DNA from 3 places in the Paenibacillus sp. FSL H3-0329 genome. Region 3 is predicted to be linked to each of the others. Evidence: riboswitches for the same ligand, from Rfam matches in the RefSeq annotation. Region 3 holds a riboswitch; each other region holds the start of a gene.
What was found. Region 3 has a riboswitch for cyclic di-AMP ahead of NSQ66_RS10950 (KamA family radical SAM protein). Riboswitches for the same ligand answer to the same signal wherever they lie in the genome.
Positions count from the first base shown of each region.

Region 1: linked by a shared signal. The riboswitch ahead of NSQ66_RS00545 (C40 family peptidase) and the one ahead of NSQ66_RS10950 (KamA family radical SAM protein) in region 3 are both predicted to bind cyclic di-AMP.
Region 2: linked by a shared signal. The riboswitch ahead of NSQ66_RS00190 (3D domain-containing protein) and the one ahead of NSQ66_RS10950 (KamA family radical SAM protein) in region 3 are both predicted to bind cyclic di-AMP.

Region 1 covers NZ_CP150150.1:111,504-117,487, reverse strand. Annotated here, with positions in the region: gene NSQ66_RS00555 (hypothetical protein) at 1-827, shown strand, start outside; one part of gene NSQ66_RS00550 (IS3 family transposase) at 971-1,358, shown strand; one part of gene NSQ66_RS00550 (IS3 family transposase) at 1,358-2,322, shown strand; cyclic di-AMP (ydaO/yuaA leader) riboswitch at 2,542-2,680, shown strand; gene NSQ66_RS00545 (C40 family peptidase) at 2,738-3,166, shown strand; cyclic di-AMP (ydaO/yuaA leader) riboswitch at 3,529-3,671, shown strand; gene NSQ66_RS00540 (C40 family peptidase) at 3,716-4,168, shown strand; gene NSQ66_RS00535 (GNAT family N-acetyltransferase) at 4,357-4,842, shown strand; gene NSQ66_RS00530 (cytochrome c) at 4,970-5,326, shown strand; gene NSQ66_RS00525 (4a-hydroxytetrahydrobiopterin dehydratase) at 5,408-5,695, opposite strand; gene NSQ66_RS00520 (hypothetical protein) at 5,924-5,984, opposite strand, start outside.
Region 2 covers NZ_CP150150.1:40,141-46,124, reverse strand. Annotated here, with positions in the region: gene yabG (sporulation peptidase YabG) at 1-630, opposite strand, end outside; gene rsmA (16S rRNA (adenine(1518)-N(6)/adenine(1519)-N(6))-dimethyltransferase RsmA) at 796-1,680, opposite strand; gene rnmV (ribonuclease M5) at 1,677-2,228, opposite strand; gene NSQ66_RS00190 (3D domain-containing protein) at 2,405-3,571, opposite strand; cyclic di-AMP (ydaO/yuaA leader) riboswitch at 3,857-4,086, opposite strand; gene NSQ66_RS00185 (TatD family hydrolase) at 4,285-5,055, opposite strand; gene NSQ66_RS00180 (HD domain-containing protein) at 5,107-5,984, opposite strand, start outside.
Region 3 covers NZ_CP150150.1:2,545,085-2,551,068, reverse strand. Annotated here, with positions in the region: gene NSQ66_RS10960 (ABC transporter substrate-binding protein) at 1-356, shown strand, start outside; gene NSQ66_RS10955 (AraC family transcriptional regulator) at 496-2,163, shown strand; cyclic di-AMP (ydaO/yuaA leader) riboswitch at 2,212-2,353, shown strand; gene NSQ66_RS10950 (KamA family radical SAM protein) at 2,494-3,660, shown strand; gene NSQ66_RS10945 (YafY family protein) at 3,803-4,714, shown strand; gene NSQ66_RS10940 (DinB family protein) at 4,797-5,312, shown strand; gene NSQ66_RS10935 (YdeI/OmpD-associated family protein) at 5,369-5,935, shown strand.

The DNA of each region.
Region 1 (5,984 bases), 2.4 Mb from region 3:
GAACATCGATAACCCGCGGCTGGCAAAGCATGAAGGAGCAATTTTATATTTTAATTCTGCTCTTCATCTACCGACTGCTCTGGGGCTACTTTATGTATGGTTTCATCCGATCTGCTATTATTCCAATTCTACTGCGCTATCCGGATAAAGACGCCGGAGGCAGCGGTATGGGCAGACTGTTGTATTATATCGAGGGACAGTTCAGCTTGAATACGGACCCTGCGATACGCACTTGGTTATGGATGCTTCTGGCGCTTGTTGTCTTGCGACTTCTGCTTTCCCCTTTCATAAGGGCAGGATTGCTGCATGAGCTCCACCAGGAGCGAAAGGGCGAGCGTGGACTGTTCTTTTTCCCTGGCATGAAGATCTATGGACTACCTGTCTTAGTCTTTAGCCTAATCGAATGGGTGCTGACCCTGCTGCCGCTGTACTGGCTTGCTCCAAAAATGTACGGGCTGTTCTTATCCTCTTTGTTTAACTACGCTTTGTTACTTCATTTAGTACCATACGTATTGGCATGGCTTATATATATTTTTATCGTGCGCCTGTTTCTTCTATATATGCAGTTTGGTTACACCGGCGGTACAGGAATGTTCTCCTCCCTGTTCATCTGCTTGCGGTCACTGATTCCTGCTATAGGTGTTTCCATTGTACTTGGTGCGGGAGGCCTGCTCTTACTGCTAGTGTGCGGACTGACGGGTCTGTTCTGTCCCGGCCTACCGGCACTTATAATACGGCAAATCTCACCACTACCTTCTACGCTCTTAAAAATGTGGGGAATCTCTGCACAATATCATCTATGGCGTAGCAAAGCATTTCCACAATAAATCAACCTTATTTGACATAATAAAAAGGTCCCAATTCCTGTATTTGAACTGTGACCCGTAAGATGGAAACTTTGAAAAAAGTGACCCTCTTACGGGTCATTTTGTGTTTTAATCGAAATATCGAAATAACGGAGGAAGCCTTCATGAATAACAAAACAAGAGGAAGCTCAAGGATATTCAACGAAAATGAGATCAAACAACTAGAGAACAATCCAAATGTAGAGAACGTGACGGAAAAGAGTATTACCTATTCACCAACGTTTAAGTTGGCTGCGGTTAAGGCCTATAAGGAAGGCCAAGCCCCAATGGAGATCTTCCTTAGCGCAGGATTTAACCTAGATATTATCGGTCGCAAGAAGCCTAAGCATTGCCTAACCCGTTGGCGTAATACATATAATGCTCTGGGAGAGGCTGGACTACTAGAGGAACAACGAGGAAAAGGATCCCCGGGCAGACGACCGACAGGGGAACTTTCTACCGAGGAAAAGTTAAAACGTGCAGAAGCACGAATCAAGCTTCTGGAGATGGAGAACGACTTCTTAAAAAAGCTGGAGGCGCTCGAAAAGCAGAAGATGCAGAGGAAACGTTGACCCCCTCCGAGCGCTACGAAATTATTAACCAAACGATACGTAAGCACGGTCTGCAGCGAATGACGCGTTATTTGTGTAAGCTAGCTTGTGTGAGCTTAAGCGGATATTACCGTTGGCAAGTCGCTGAGGAAGCAAGACAGTTGCGAGAGAAGGCAGACGAACGAGACGCTTTCCTTATCAAGAAACACTATGACGCTTTGAATGGTAAAGCTGGAGCATTGGTCGTGAAGATGTGGCTGGAACGGGAGAATGGTATCATCATGAATCATAAAAAGATTCGAAGATTAATGCGAAAATATAAGCTTGTTGCTACGATCCGGCAAGCAAATCCCTATCGCAAGATGGCAAAAGCCACACAAGAGCACCAAACATGTCCCAACCTACTCAAGCGCCAGTTTGACCAAGGAGAGCCTGAGAAAGTGCTGCTGACGGATATTACCTATATGCATTATGGTAATGGACAATGTGCTTATTTATCCGTGGTGAAAGACGGGGCTACGAGACAAATTTTAGCTCACTACCTCTCTTCTTCATTGGCTATGCCAATTGTAGAACGAACACTGGAGAAACTACTTGAACGACTGGATGGCAATATTCATCCAGAAGCCCTTTTGCATTCGGATCAAGGAATGCACTATACTCACCCTAGATTCCGCCTTCTCGTACGCGAAGCTGGGTTTACACAGTCCATGTCACGGAAAGGGAACTGCTGGGATAACGCCGCCATGGAGAGCTTTTTTGGCCATCTGAAGGATGATTTGGAGTACAAGACATGTATGACTCTCTTGGAATTACGAACAAAGGTTGATGACTATATCGCCTACTATAACTCCGAGCGATATCAATGGACATTAAAAAAGATGACTCCCGATGAATTCAGGAGTCACCTATTAATTGCTTCTTAAAGGTCTTCTTTTTTCAACTTTCCACAAATACGGTCACAGTTCAATTCAGGAGCTGGGACTTTTTCTCATTACGGATAACTTAAGAGTATTTGCAAAATCGTAAAAGCTCTGTTACAATAAGTCCTGTGCTATTAGTAACAATTTTGTAATCAATTGAAACGATTCCTACATAACTAAATGTATTTATCGTAAGTGTAACTGTCGAAACGTCATTCTCTGGTGCTTAACACGCCTAATTCCTTTGCACCGGGAAGTGGGGGAACCATATTTTGGGTGAATTGATCTCGCTTTACAGGGATCATAGGGAATCTTCTACCGAACCCTTAAGCTAACCTCGCAGGCCTTGGAAGGAGTGCATCTTTTGAAAAGACATAATTTAAGAAAAAAATGCGTCGCTGCGGCGCTAGGACTTGTAATGGCATTATCTATTGGTGGAGGAAGCGCCTTTGCCGACTCTAAAATGGACTCTGTAATCTCAAAGACTATTGGAGTTGCCTATAAAACCGGAGGTACAAGCACTGCCGGATTTGATTGCTCTGGATTTACAAAGTATGTATTCAAGAATGTGGGTCTTACTTTACCTCGTACATCAAAAGCTCAATATAGCGTTGGAACTGCTGTATCCAAAAGCAATCTGCGTTCTGGTGATCTAGTGTTCTTTAACACACTTGGCAATGGAGTATCCCATGTCGGCATTTATGTTGGAAACGGAAAATTCGCACAATCGTCCTCTTCGCGTGGAGTGACCATCACTTCACTCAGTCAGGCCTACTGGGCCAATCGTTATGTTGGCGCTAAAAGAGTAATGAGTACTTCAGCTTATCAAGCTGTAGCCTTCGATTGAAACCTTCCTCACAACTATAACCTCACAATTACAACTATATGAACCTGAATCTGATTATGCCCGTAATCAAATTCGGGTTTTTCTTTATTCCATAATATATTTTTACACTATTAGAGCCCAATTGAAACACGTTTATTTGATAAAAATTGCAATTATATTAAAAATTAGGTCATTATTAACGCTTACATATGCCTTTCTACCGTAAAAATGCCAATTTTTCTGCATTAATATGTTAAAAACGATTGCCAAGCGGCTTTCTGTTTGTTACAATTAGCGCAGTGAGATTTTAGTAACATTTTTGTAATCATTAAGTTGTTATTTACAAAGGTTTTGTCATGTATTGATTACAAGCTAATCCTAATCAACAGTATGAGCCGAGTTTCCTAACTATTAGGAAAACGGGGGAACCAACTTTGGGTGAATTGACCTCCATTATATAGAGGGGTCATAGGGGACCTTCAACCGAACCCTTAAGCTAACCTCGTAGGCATTTGGAAGGGGTATACACTTTTGAAGAAGAAGTTAGCAGCAGCAGTACTAAGCTTTTCCATCATCCTCACCATCGGAGCAGGAAGCGCTTTCGCAGATTCCAAAATGGATAAAGTGATTGACAAGGCCATCGGTACTAAATACGTATCCGGCGGTATATCCACTAACGGATTTGATTGCTCCGGATTTACAATGTATGTGTTTGATAAGATTGGCATTAACCTTCCACACCAATCAGGTTCCCAATATCAAATGGGCACAGCAATCTCCCGTGATGATATAAGAGCCGGAGACCTTGTATTCTTCAATACAAGTGGCAAAGGTGTCTCCCATGTCGGCATTTATGTCGGTGAAGGTAAGTTCGCACACGCTTCTACCTCACGCGGTGTTACGATTAGCTCTCTGAGTGATAGCTACTACGTGAAACGCTACGTTGGTGCCAAGCGCATTATGAGCACAGACGCTTACCAATCGGTTGCTGCTGAATCGGAAGACAATGATGATGTGCAATAAATAACGTACATAGGCTCTTTTCCAAGGTACTCTTGGAGGAGAGCTTGTTTTTTTGTCTTATTACTTATTTACCCCTCTCATAATTTGTAAAACATTCCCCTCATATAAAGTTTCTGAGTCGAACCTCCCCCATTTTGTATATAATTAGTAATATAGCAATGTCCTCGTGAAAGGAGATCGTTGACCTTATGATAAACCCCTCGGTAACTTTTCATGTTGTTCCTATGGAGGCAATTCACGGAGAAGCTATTTGTAAGTGGAGCTATACGCCCCCATATAATATTTATGGCTGGATGCCGTGGGAGCAGATGCAGGCTCTTGGCATCGAGTTTGGTGATCCGCAGCTCCGGGAGGAACAATATATCTCCATATTAAATGAAAATAAGGTTTTGTGCGGATTCGCACAGTTGTTCCCGATGGAAGGAGTCGTCCGTTTAGGAGTTGGGATGCGCCCCGATCTATGCGGCCATGGTTTAGGCAAACTATTCGTAGATGCCATCGTCCAGACAGCCTTGAGTCGTTATCCTGATCGTGAGATAGATCTGGAAGTCCTGACCTGGAACCAACGCGCCATTCGAACTTATCAAAAATGTGGATTTACGATTACAGATACGTATGAACGCCGCACACCTACAGGAGACAAACCTTTTTATTGCATGGTCTATGACAAATGATATTAAATACCAGATATTTCATAAGAATGATTGTATTCTCGTTCATTTTTTTGTCACAAACCCTATGATAACGCTTCACCATAAGCTATAATGTAGGGAGCAGCTTACATAGAAGGGACGAATTGGGATGCAGAAATGGATCATGAGCGGTTTGTTTTTTGCCGCCTGTGCCTTTGCGGTAGTACTCATGTTTACACTTCCGGGTAAAGAAGAGGTAGCAGAAGAAAATAAGCCCACGATGCCGGTAGTTCAACTGGACGCCGCAAAGGCAGAAGCAACCGTGAAAGCCAGCTGTATCACCTGTCACGGCGATCAGCTTCAAGGTGGAGTTGGACCAAGTCTTCAGAATGAAGGCGGTCAGCATGACGCTGAGGAAATCTACAGCATCGTCACCAAAGGACGTGGCCAAATGCCTTCCTTTAAGGAGAAGCTAGCTCCTGAAGAGATCGCCAACGTCGCACTCTGGCTCTCAGAGAAAAAGTAACCAGCCAAGCAACCAAAAACGCCCGTGTATGAGATAGGTGACTATCTGTGCACGGGCGTTTATTTTATGATTTTGGCTAAACTAATGATTTTTTTCAAAGGCTTCATTAAATTCATGCGCCTCTCGAAGATCTAGAGCTGTAATCCCATCTTCTTCATTAGATTTCAGGCGCAGGGTAACTGTTTTATAATCAATCGTAATATGTGGATGGTGATCGAAGGCTTCTGAAATCGTGGCTACTTCATCAACGAACGCAATGCCCTTCATATATTGGCTGAACATATATTTTCGCACCATAACATTATCTTCCAGTTTCCAGCCCTCCAGCTTGGTGATCTCCTCACGCAGTTCCTCTTCCGTAAATAACAATTCGTTTCCTCCCTTACAAAAAATTGCAGTAAAGTGCGTAGTTCCCTTTACTTGTCTTAGGCGTTAAACAAAACATCCCTTAGCTTCTGAGGTCCAAGGGATGTGCCAGGATAAAGGCGATATTTTCGATTAAATGTATTCACAAATCCCAGCGATTATAACTCGGCTTTATCAATTTTAACACGGGCTACTAACTACGGGCAAATTACGTCCAGACGTCTCCTCTGCCTAAATCAAAACTACTGAAGCCAAATCCTCTTCGCCAACTAGAATATTAATGCGGTGCGTG
Region 2 (5,984 bases), 2.5 Mb from region 3:
AGCACCGGCAACAATAGTCAACGCATCAAAATTCCGCTCATACTCCCTAGCTACCCTAATAGCAGCTATAAAGTTTTGCGAATTTTTGTAGCTATTCAGACTATATAGATCGTAAGTATGCTGTTGCTTCAGTACCCCATCATGACCAGTGATCACTACAATGTCTGGGCGTACACGGGGCAACAGCCGGTATAACGTATCAGCCATTGCAGATTCATGAACATGATGCCCTTCAGCGGGAATCCGCAGTTGCTCGTATAAGCTAAGGCTCTTATTCAAATATGCCGGATCGCCATCCAGATGCAGTACTTTACCCGGCACTTCAAAATAAGGAGCTTCCTTGGAGGGTGGAGCCCATGTCCCCTCTGTTAGAGTTCCCCCGCTCCGCTGACTTTGCTCCTGACGGTCCTTCCGCAGCTGTGTCAGTGATTCCTTCGCTTTGATCTGTGCTTGCTGTCCCCGTTCCGTTATTCGGGTAGGAGGCACTTGAACCAGGTCATCCAGAGGAGAATCCGCCAACAGGCGGAAATCTGTGCCTTTAATGACGGCTCTATCCTGCACGATATTATCTACACGAAATGTTAAATCACCGCCATAAGATTTGCGAACGACCAAGTCTCCTAAATTCATTACAACCACCACCTCTACCCCATCGTATGGGCAAAGGCCTCAGTTGGTTCATAACTCGCCATATTTTTAAAATATAAGAATGTATAATGCTCCACCAGAATAACATCCTTATATTTCTACGAGAAACGGTTGTCGTCCTTTAAGACAACAACCGTTTCTTATTGCTTATTCAATTCCAGCGGCTAGCAAAACACCGCTTAAGCGGGCGTATTCTTCAAGACTGAGTGTTTCTCCACGACGGGTCGGTTCAATACCCGCTTCTGCGAGTAAAGCCTCCAGCTGCTCACGTCCTTGTTCAGGGAAGTAACGAGCCTTCAGATTGTTAGCAATCGTCTTGCGGCGCTGTGTGAAAGAAGCGTGAACCACTTCAAAGAAATGCTTCTCACTCTCCACCTTTACCGGAGGATGCTCTCTAACCTTCAGACGGATAACAGCAGACTCCACATTAGGTTGAGGGATGAATACCGTACGCGGCACGATACAGACGAGCTCAGGCTCGCTGTAGTACTGCACGGCAATGCTAAGACTTCCGTATTCCTTTCCACCTGGAGATGCAGCCATACGCTCCGCAACCTCCTTCTGAATCATTACAACGATGTTATCAAGGGGAAGCTTCTCTTCAAGCAGCTTCATCAGAATCGGAGTAGTCACATAATAAGGCAGGTTAGCAACCACACTGACCTTGTTCACAGTGGTGAAATCTTCCTTGAACATTTCCTGCAAGTTCACATTGAGGACATCATCGTTACGAACCTTAACATGGGGATAAGGGGAAAGTACGTCTTTTAATATTGGAATCAGTCTACGGTCTATCTCTACGGCAGTTACAGCACCGGCTGTTAGTGCCAGACGCTCCGTCAGCGCTCCAATTCCCGGCCCGATCTCCAGCGCCCCAGAATCGCTATCTAGTCCAGCAGCGTCTACAATCTTGTCCAAAATATTTTGATCAATCAAAAAATTCTGTCCCAGGCTTTTCTTGAACTTGAATCCATAACGTTGAATAATCTCTTTGGTCCGTTTTGGAGTCGAAATTTCCTCTCTACCACTCATGAAGTAATGCCTCCCTGATCAATTTGGGCGAGAGCCCCGGCAAATTCCTCCCGCGTAATCCCAAACATCGCCAGCCGCTTGTACAGCTGTTTGCCGTTACAATATCCGATTCCAAGCAAATTACCAAGCGCCATACGTCTTTCAGCAGCCCGAGGGTGTACAAGCATTCCAGCGGCCATAAGGTCATCAATACCAATCAAAGCAGGTGCTCCTTCAAAAGAGGTATGTACGTTACGCAGCGCATGACGAATCGCCTCTGGCGATGCATTCTCTACACCGATATCCCCTTTTCGAGTTGCGTCCTTCTCCGGAATAAAAGCATGCTTGCAGCCCGGCACCTTCGCTGAAACGATTTTACGAATTCGCTCCCCAGCATGGTCCGGGTCCGTAAGAATAATAACCCCTCTGCGTTCCATAGCTAGCGCAATCTTCGCAATTACAGTCCGGTTTACAGCAGAGCCGCCTGTCTCAATCGTATCTGCTTCCACAGCACGCTTAATGGCTACGGTATCGCTTTTGCCTTCAACGACGATTAATTCCTTAATCATATTTCTTGACTCCTTCCAAAAAAAGCAAAAAGAAGAGGATTCGCTCCTCTTCTTTTGGTTAAAGAATGTATAAGTGATGAGCGGTTGCTCTGCGATCAACGAAATGATCATCCAGCGTTCCTTAACGGTTATCATCACTATAGCTTATCAAAGGATTTTTTGCAAAAGCTTCAGTTCTAGTTAAGCTCTGGTTTCACAGGTCCAATCACATATACGGTACGTGATTTACGGCCGAAATTACGAGCATGGCTCAGGGAATCATAATAGACATCCACTTTATTGCCTTTAATGGCACCGCCCGTATCCTCTGCACGGCGGAATCCAAGCCCATCGATATAAACCCACCAGCCAATAGGAATTACATTCGGATCTACTGCAATTGTACGACCTTCCGTTACGCGTGTTCCGGAGGCAGTTTTAGTACCTATTCCTGGCTCTTCTGACGAATAAGCTGTCATGGAGACGTTCTTAATCATCTTCTTGTACTCAAAGTCTACGCCAGCCTTGCTTGTGACGTTCTTAGTCTTAGCGCTAACTTTAGTCGTTTTGGAGGTAGTGCTTGATTTGGAAGTTGTTGTAGCTTTAGCAACTACAGTAGGCTTAGGAAGTGCTTTAGTACCAACGGCAATGATCTTATCTTTTGTTACCGTTTGTACTTCCTTGCCGATCATGCGCATAGAGGCCAGTTCTCCGTCTTGATAGATCTTTTCAATATGCTGAACCATGACGCCTGGTTTGCCTGCCTGTGCCACTCTAACTGTTCCCACAGTAAGGGAGGGATCTGCTGTCTTAATAACACGGAAAGGTAAGTTAGTTGTTCGCTGTACCGTTTGCTTGTTGATACGAACGATCTTAATCTCCATGTCAGCAGAGATGGTGGTGTCTAACGAAGGAAAAATCTTATCATAGCCTTCTAGGTTGATACCCAGTTTGTCAATCGCCTGACCGATAGTGTCTTCGGTCGTATATAACGTTTTTGTTGCTCCGTCCGCAGTAAGGCTAAATTTCTGCGCACGATTGATAACGACACGGTCACCGTCTTTTATTTCATCACTCAGACCTAAAGATAATTCATCATGCGGCTGCAGCGAAATTTGCTCTTTCTCCAACACATCACCAAGAAGTGCTTCTCGCGTTTCAAGTGTCTGTGTTTGCCCGTCTATTACTAAAACAAATTGTTTGTTACTTTGACCGTGTACGTACAGCAGAATTAACAGCGCGATTGCGATTGAAATCACACCTGCAAGTAAAAGTACGCGAGTATTTACTTGCTCCCACCGTAATGCGAAAGACCTGCTGGATGACTGCGAATCATGGGATACCTCTGGTTGGAATAAGCCCATTCTCTCCATCCTCCTTACATAGCCTCGTCGTCAATTTGTATATCATGAGGACTGAATTTCTTTGACGAAACTATTTGAGATTGTCACAGGATACGCACGTATTAACTTAGCGTCTCCTGCTCATGGATCGCCTGCTCGGCACAGCTACTCCCACACCTGTTATATAACAGTATGCGGGCAACATTCAGTTTATTCAAAAATAAAGAAGCCTAAAAAGAGTTCTCTTGAGGACTCTTTCGTGGCTTCTCCGATGTCAGAATACGCGGGAATGTTTGTGCACGAGGTTGCCTCTCTTACTTGCGCTTACGGGGTTAGCTGTCGGGTTCGGACGAAAGAGAGACGCCCTATTTCAGGTCACCCGCTCACGGCGGTTGCCCTTAAATTCACCCCAAAGACCACGTGAAGAAATCAAATATTGTTCTGCGGCAATTCCTAGTCGTATTCAAGATACAGGCATGCGGCAGTTCAATATTGGTTCCCCCGTTCTCCATACGGAGACTCAGCGAGACGATCCATGAATCAATGGCTGTCACAATAACAACAGCTCACATCACTGAAAAGATGATATCCTGTTTTGATGCATGTTGTAAAGGACGATTCAACCACGTTTAAGCAAATATATGGTTAAAATATTGTAATAATCAGCCGTTTTTATATTAAAAAAGTTTAATATATCGGCTATTCTCTATTTTTCACCCGTTTTACTCCTGTTTTCAGACAATCCCAAATCGTTCCAGTGCGTTCGCATACGTAATTTTAGCCAATTCTTCCCATGTTAACCCTTTAATTTCAGCCGCAGCCTCTGCTACTAACTTCACATGAGCACTCTCATTTCGCTTGCCACGGAAGGGGTGTGGAGTCAAATATGGAGCGTCTGTTTCGATCAATAATCGGTCCAATGGCGTCTGTGCAAGCACCTCTTTAGGCACTCTGGCATTTTTGAACGTTATCGGTCCTCCAAATGACAAATGAAATCCAAGGTCTAGACACATTTTTGCTGTTTCCCAGCTGCCTGAGAACGAATGCATCACGCCACCAATTTCATTTGCTTTTTCCTCCCGTAAAATCCGTACAACATCTTCATGAGCATCACGGTCATGTATACAGATTGGCATTTTTAGTTCACGGGCTAGTCCGATTTGTTTGCGGAAGACCTCCTGCTGCACATCCTTGGGAGAGGTATCCCAATAATAATCCAATCCAATCTCTCCGATGGCCACCACTTTTTCATGGCTGCAAAGAGAGGCGATCCAATCGAGGTCTCCCTCTTTCATATCAATCGCATCCTGTGGATGCCAGCCCACCGCTGCATAAATATAATCATAAGATTCAGCCAGCTTCATCGTTGAAGGGATCGTTTCCCGATTAAATCCAATATTGATCATCTTGCTAACTCCGGCCTCTACTGCACGAGCAATAACTTCCTCGCGATCCTCGTCGAATTGAGGCGCATCTAGATGTGTATGTGTGTCGAACAGATACATTTTAAAGCTCACTCCTTGTTGTTTTTATCAATAGTTCCATAAATATTTGTATTATTTTGCAAAAATCTCTGCTACAGAAGAGGGCAAGCGTGTAAGGGCTTTTTTCAGCTTATCCTGTGGGAAATATAGATGATATCTGCCACGATGAATTCCGCTTATTGAGCGCACAATATCCGATACCTCTGAAATTTCCCGCAATTGCTCATTCCGATCAAGCAGTAAAATTTGATTATTGTCGAAGGCTGCTCCTGGACGGAACACATCATAAGGCAAATCTGTCGGATAATCAATCTCTAGGTCATATTCTGGGTTAAGTCCCACTCCCGCAAAACTGCTGCGGATTTCCGTAATCATATCTGTATCCAAATTCTCAATCTCTACATATTTATACAGTTTACGATGAATAAAACGGGTACACAAGTCGCTTAATAACTCATCTTCTTCAAGTGTCCATTGCATAAAAGCAGTCTGTACCAGTGCCTCATCAAGCATTAAATATTGCTTCACTGTTACTTCTCCTCGAAAGAGATCTTCCAGCGGAGCGATCATAAAGCGAAATTTGTACCCCTCTTGAAACAATTCTTTAGCTCTACGGAAGATTTGACGCAAAATAATTTCAGAGCTGCGCGTCACCGGATGAAAATATACCTGCCAGTACATTTGATAACGTGACATTAAATAATCTTCAATGGCATGCATACCTGATTCTTTTACTACAATCCGCCCATTATAAGGACGAAGCATTCTCAAAATCCGATCAATGTCGATGGTTCCATAGTTTACACCTGTATAGTACGCATCACGCAGCAAATAATCCATACGATCAGCATCCAGCGGACTGGAAACCAAATTGACAACAATTTCATGCTCATAAGTCTTAGAGATAACTGAAGCTACTTTACGAGGAAAATCCTCCTCCACATCACGCA
Region 3 (5,984 bases):
CAGGAGACAGACTATTTATAATGGCAGCAACCGGACTTTCACAGGTACTCTATGGGGAGAATGGCTTCAAGGCAACTCCAGCTATTCAGAAGATACTTGATGAAGGTAAAGGGTTCCAGGAAGTATCCATGGAAGTCCTGAAAGAATATGCCGGAGACCGGATATTCATCTTGACTCCAGTGGCAGAAGAAGCAAAACAATCCACAGAGAATCTATTAAAGAGCCCTATCTGGAAGAGCCTTCCTGCCGTCAAGAACGGATATGTCTATACACAAGACATCATGAAGACTTCAAGTGATGCGACAACAAGAGAATGGCTGCTTGGCGAAATTCCACAGCTATTGAATATGAAATAACCTTCCGAGATGAAGTGTTTAACACAAGGCTGATAAAAAACTGCAAGAAGCATGTCAACAGCTGTTGATATGCTTCTTTTTTTTATATACAATGAATTCATTGATAATCATTCTCACCAAATGAACGGAGGCTGAACCCATGCTGCATACATCATCGTCCTGCCCCCCACTCCACTCTCTGTTATTTCAGCTAAACGAGGCCGAACTGATGATTCAAGCTGCCGATTCAAGCTCTATAACGCGTACAACCCAGGACTATACCCTTCTCATATTTACTGGAGGGAACGGACAATTGAACCTCGATGATCAAAGCGTGATACTAAGTACGGATAAATGTTATCTACTATCTCCTGGAATCTCCTATAGTACGAACAACCAGGAGCTGACGTTGTATTATTACCTCATCACCTTTACAGCAATTTATACAACCAAGCATCCTAAACGATATTCTGGAGAGCTGCTTTCCGGCAGACGGGAGTTAATTGTGCACCCGTTCACCAAGGTAATCCGACTAGTCGAAGAGCTGCTCATGAACAGGAATAATACCGATGATGTACAACAATTCAAGCGACAATTAAAATTCCAAGAATTGCTGCTGCTACTTTTTGAGCATAATTACCCTTCCAAACACCTGCCAAGTCCTACGGAATCCGTAGAAAAGACCATAACATTCATTCAGGAGCATTATACAGAGAGTATCACCGTGAAGCAGTTGGCTGAACGGGCGGGGATATCGATCTGGCAGTATACACCGATCTTTCAACAGCTTACGGGTAAAAAGCCGCTTGAATACCTGACGGATCTGCGTATTAATCATTCCAAACGATTCCTGCAGGAATCGACTGAACCACTGCGGGAAATCGCCAGACTGGTCGGCTTCTCGGATGAATACTATTTCAGCCGCCGCTTTCGGCAAAAAACAGGAGTTACACCCGGACAATATGCACATCAGCAAGGTCGTAAGCTTACCGTCAAGGATTGGACGGGTCATGAGGTGGAAATTCCTGAACGAGCGAAACGTATTGTCTATCATGGCGAGACACTTGGCGACCTTCTCGCGTTAGGTGTAAAGCCTATCGGTGGAGATGAAGCATTCGCCCGGAACAGCGTCTATAAACATCGACTTAAGAAGCTCGCCAACGTCGGGTTTCCACTGGACCCGCAGTTGACCGCTTCCCTAAACCCAGATTTGATCATTTTGGCAAATAGTGATGAAAGAGCCTACAGAGCAGTTTCTGGTATCGCTCCGACACTCACCTTTGATTCATTTGCGCCTCTCGACAACCGAATGCGGACATTAGGCAGTTGGCTAGGTAAACAGCGCGAAGCGGAAGCATGGCTGGAGTCATTCACAATCAAAAACGCAGCCATGTGGCAGCAGCTTTACTCGACAACTCTCCAAGTTGGAGAAACCGCCTCTGCTTTGGTCTATGATCATGGAGATCATCTATATGCTATGGGAATGTCCGGATTCTCCACTGCGCTTTATGCCCCATGTGGTTTACAACCGACCGAAGAGATTCAGGCCATATTGGACGAAGAGTTAGGGTTCGCCGAAGTGGATCCAACACGACTGCCTGCCTACGCCGGAGATCATATCTTCATGTTCATTCCGGAACGCAAAGACTCGCGAGCTGCAATGGAACGACTACTAGACAGTTCACTTTGGAACAGTCTCCCGGCAGTACGTCAGGGACATGTTTATCTGCTCGACGGAAGCAAATGGAACTCCAGTGATGCGTTAACCCGGGAGAAGCTGCTAACGTTGTTGCCTAAACTACTCGGCGGAAGTAGCGCTAGCAATTGAAGGTGAATCTAGGATTCTCTTTTGACTTTTCAAAACTTCATAGGGTATACTTTATCTACGCTTAATTTCCAACTTTTACAGTTGAAAAGCGGGGGAACCAGTTAATTGGGGCGAATCATTGAGCATTAGAATGTAGGGTACCATCTTACCCGAGTCCGTCAGCTAACCTCGTCAGCAGTGGATGGGTCTGCTTTTCATGTTATTTACATAACCAGAGACCCTTGCTAAGGGTCTCTTTTTGTGCTTTTTTTGGACCCTGCTGGCAGTAGATTGGCCTTTGACACTAAGGCTCCCTCATTTCTCACACTACGAGACAAAGGAGAGATGTACGTGCAAAAGGTAAAGTACTTCACGGATATTAACAAAATAGCTATGTTGTCTGAGCTGGAAAAAGAGAATCTGAAAGAAATTACAGAAAAATTTGTTTTTCGTGTAAATGACTACTATCTGTCTTTGATTAACTGGGATGATCCAGAAGATCCCATCCGTAAGCTGGTTATTCCTAACGAAGGTGAACTGCTGGAGTATGGGCGCTGGGACGCCTCCGATGAGGACACGAATTATGTGGTACCTGGTTGTCAGCACAAGTATAGAACCACTGCACTACTGATTGTATCCGAGGTCTGCGGGGCTTATTGCCGCTACTGTTTCCGTAAGCGTCTGTTTCGAAATGACGTGAAAGAGGCGATGGCTGATGTCTCTCCGGGCTTGGAGTATATCGCAAAGAATCCGGAGATTAACAACGTACTTCTTACGGGCGGGGACAGTTTAATTCTCTCCACACCGAAGCTAAGATCCATTATTGAAAATCTAAGAAGCATTGAGCATGTTAAAATCATTAGACTAGGTTCGAAGATACCCGTATTTAATCCGATGCGGATCTCTGAAGACGAAGAGCTGCTGGAGCTGATTCGTACTTACTCTACCGAAGACAAACGAATCTATGTTATGGCGCACATCAATCATCCTCGTGAAATCACACCTGAAGCCAAAAAAGCATTTAAAGCTCTCCACAACGCAGGGGCAATTGTCGTAAATCAGACTCCCATCCTCAAAGGCATCAACGATGATCCCATTATTTTAGGGGAACTACTGGACCGACTTTCATGGGCTGGCGTTACACCCTACTACTTCTTTGTGAACCGGCCCGTTGCCGGAAACCGGGATTTCGTATTACCGCTCGAGCAAGTCTATCAAATTGTAGAAGAAGCCAAAGCTAGAACCTCAGGACTTGGCAAAAGAGTACGCTTATCCATGAGCCACACCTCAGGAAAAATAGAAATTCTCGCCATTGATAACGGGAAAGCCTATCTCAAATACCATCAATCCAGAGATCAGGAATACGGAAAATTCATGATTCTAGATTGTCCAAAGGACGCCGAATGGTTCGATGACCTGCCTGGGAATGAGCAATATTGGACCCCACCTGTGAAAAAAAACGATGCTATTATTTCTGTTAATCATTTATCAGAGCCTGCGGATTTAATCTATAAATAAATTAATCGGCTCTGTCAGACTCTGTCATAGGATATTACTTCATCACCAACAACAAAACTCCTCCCTCCCAAAATTAGCCCGAAAAAATCTATGATATAATCACGCTGTAACACGAAATGGACTAATGGGTGGGAATGCACACATGAAATTGGAACGATTGATTTCTATGATCTACAAGCTATTGAACCACGAAGTTTTATCTGCCTCCAAGCTGGCTGAAGAGTTTCAGGTTTCCCAGCGAACGATCTATAGGGATATCGATGTGATTTGTGCCGCTGGTATCCCGGTCGTATCATATCAGGGAACTAAAGGTGGATATGGCATCATGGACGGATATAAAATGGATAAAAGCCTGCTCCGTTCGTATGATGTCACTTCTCTGATTACTGTACTTAACAGTCTTTCTTCCGTGTTTGAAGATGAACATACGCAAAGAACCATTGAACGGCTGCAAACGATTGGAACGGAGCCACAGACCTCTAGTCTCGCGGTGGATCTTGAAACCCGGCGTACGGATCCTGACGCACTTCCTCTTTTACGTGCGGCTATAGCGGAACGAAATGTTGTCCGTTTTGATTACATCAGTGTAAAAAATGAACGTACAACCCGTGAAATGGAACCAGTAAAGCTTCATTTTAAATATAGCAACTGGTACATCTATGGTTATTGCCGGGCACGGCAGGATTATCGGGAGTTTCGTCTTTCCCGGATGCTGAATTTGTTCCTGACGCAGGATACCTTTCAATCACAACATGAAGTACCCAAAGAGGCTGGCTGTTCAAACAGGGTAGATCAGGTGGAGGAAATAGTAATCCGGGTGGGCCCTGAGGCTTTGGCAGAAGCTTTGGATCAGTTTCATCAAGTCGACAAGGAATTTCATTCTGATAAAAGCATGACGATGCGAATTCCTGTGTATAAGCCATTGGAAGCTTGTTGGCTTTGGTCCATTCTGCTGAGTTTCGGCAGCGGGGCCGAAGTCCTCGAACCCCCTGCATTGCGAGGTATTTTAAAAGAGCAGCTTCAAAACACACTCAAACTTTATGAAGAAGTATGACAGTCTGATGTCATACTTCTTCTTTTATATTAACAACAGTAACAAAAACAAATCCATGACAATTCAAAAGGAGACAATACGAATGACAAATTATCCAGTAGAAATGTTTAAATACCACACATGGGGAAACCAAACTATCCTGGGGAGAATCAAGGAACTCCCGGCTTCTGTGCTAAGTCAAGAAGTGAACAGCTCATTTCCCACCATCGCTCATGCCCTTAGCCATATCTATGCGGTTGATACGATGTGGTATCTTGTTTTAACAGGCACTGCTATGCCTGAGGCTTTTCAACAAAGTATCCCGCTAAATTTGAGCATTCTAGATTCTGTGGATGAGTACGTAAATATCTTTGCACAGCTATCGGAACAATACAAAGCATGGTTACACAACCAATCCGATTTGGAGCAAACCATTCTGCTTGACAATCCATTCGCCGGAATCCGCCAAACACGCCTATCAGAAATTGTGTTGCAAGTCGTCAATCACGGGACTTATCATAGAGGTAATATATCTACTATGTTACGGCAGTTAGGCCACGCTTCCACCATGAATGACTATTCTCTTTTTTGGTATCAGGTAACAGCGGAAGCTATTTAAACACTAATGGGCAATCTGCCCCACTCCATACCTAGAAAGGAAATTGTATTTTAATTATGGAGATTGAAAATCTAATTACAGTAAAAACGAGAGAAGATTTAAGAGTTTGGCTGCAGGAGAATTGTAAGACTGAAAAATCTTGTTGGGTACTCGTTAGTATGAAGCCAAACCCAGAAACGTTGCTATATTTGGACGTAGTTGAGGAATGTTTGTGTTTTGGATGGATCGATGGAGTGAAAAAGAAAATTTCGGAAACAGAGCTGGCGCAAAGACTCTCTCCCCGAAGTAAAAAAAGCTCTTGGACTGAATTGAACAAAGAACGGGTCCGCCGCCTCGAAAAGCTGGGGTTAATGAGTGCTGAAGGAAAACGGATACTTCCTGATATGAACCCTGATTCTTTTATAGTAGATAAGATTATAGAGCAAAGGCTAAAAGAGGACAGGCAAGTATATGAGAATTTCCGGGCCTTTCCCCCCCTTTATAAAAGAGTTCGGATCGACACGATCCAAAGCAATAAACATCAGCCAGATTTATTTAAGAGTAAATTAGACAAATTCATAACAAACACTAAAGAAAATAAAATGTACGGGCAATGGCATGATAATGGACGTCTGCTCGATTAAGCTGCGCTAGATGCATGATCTCCTGCTGAGGCTTTCGGACTCCAATGAC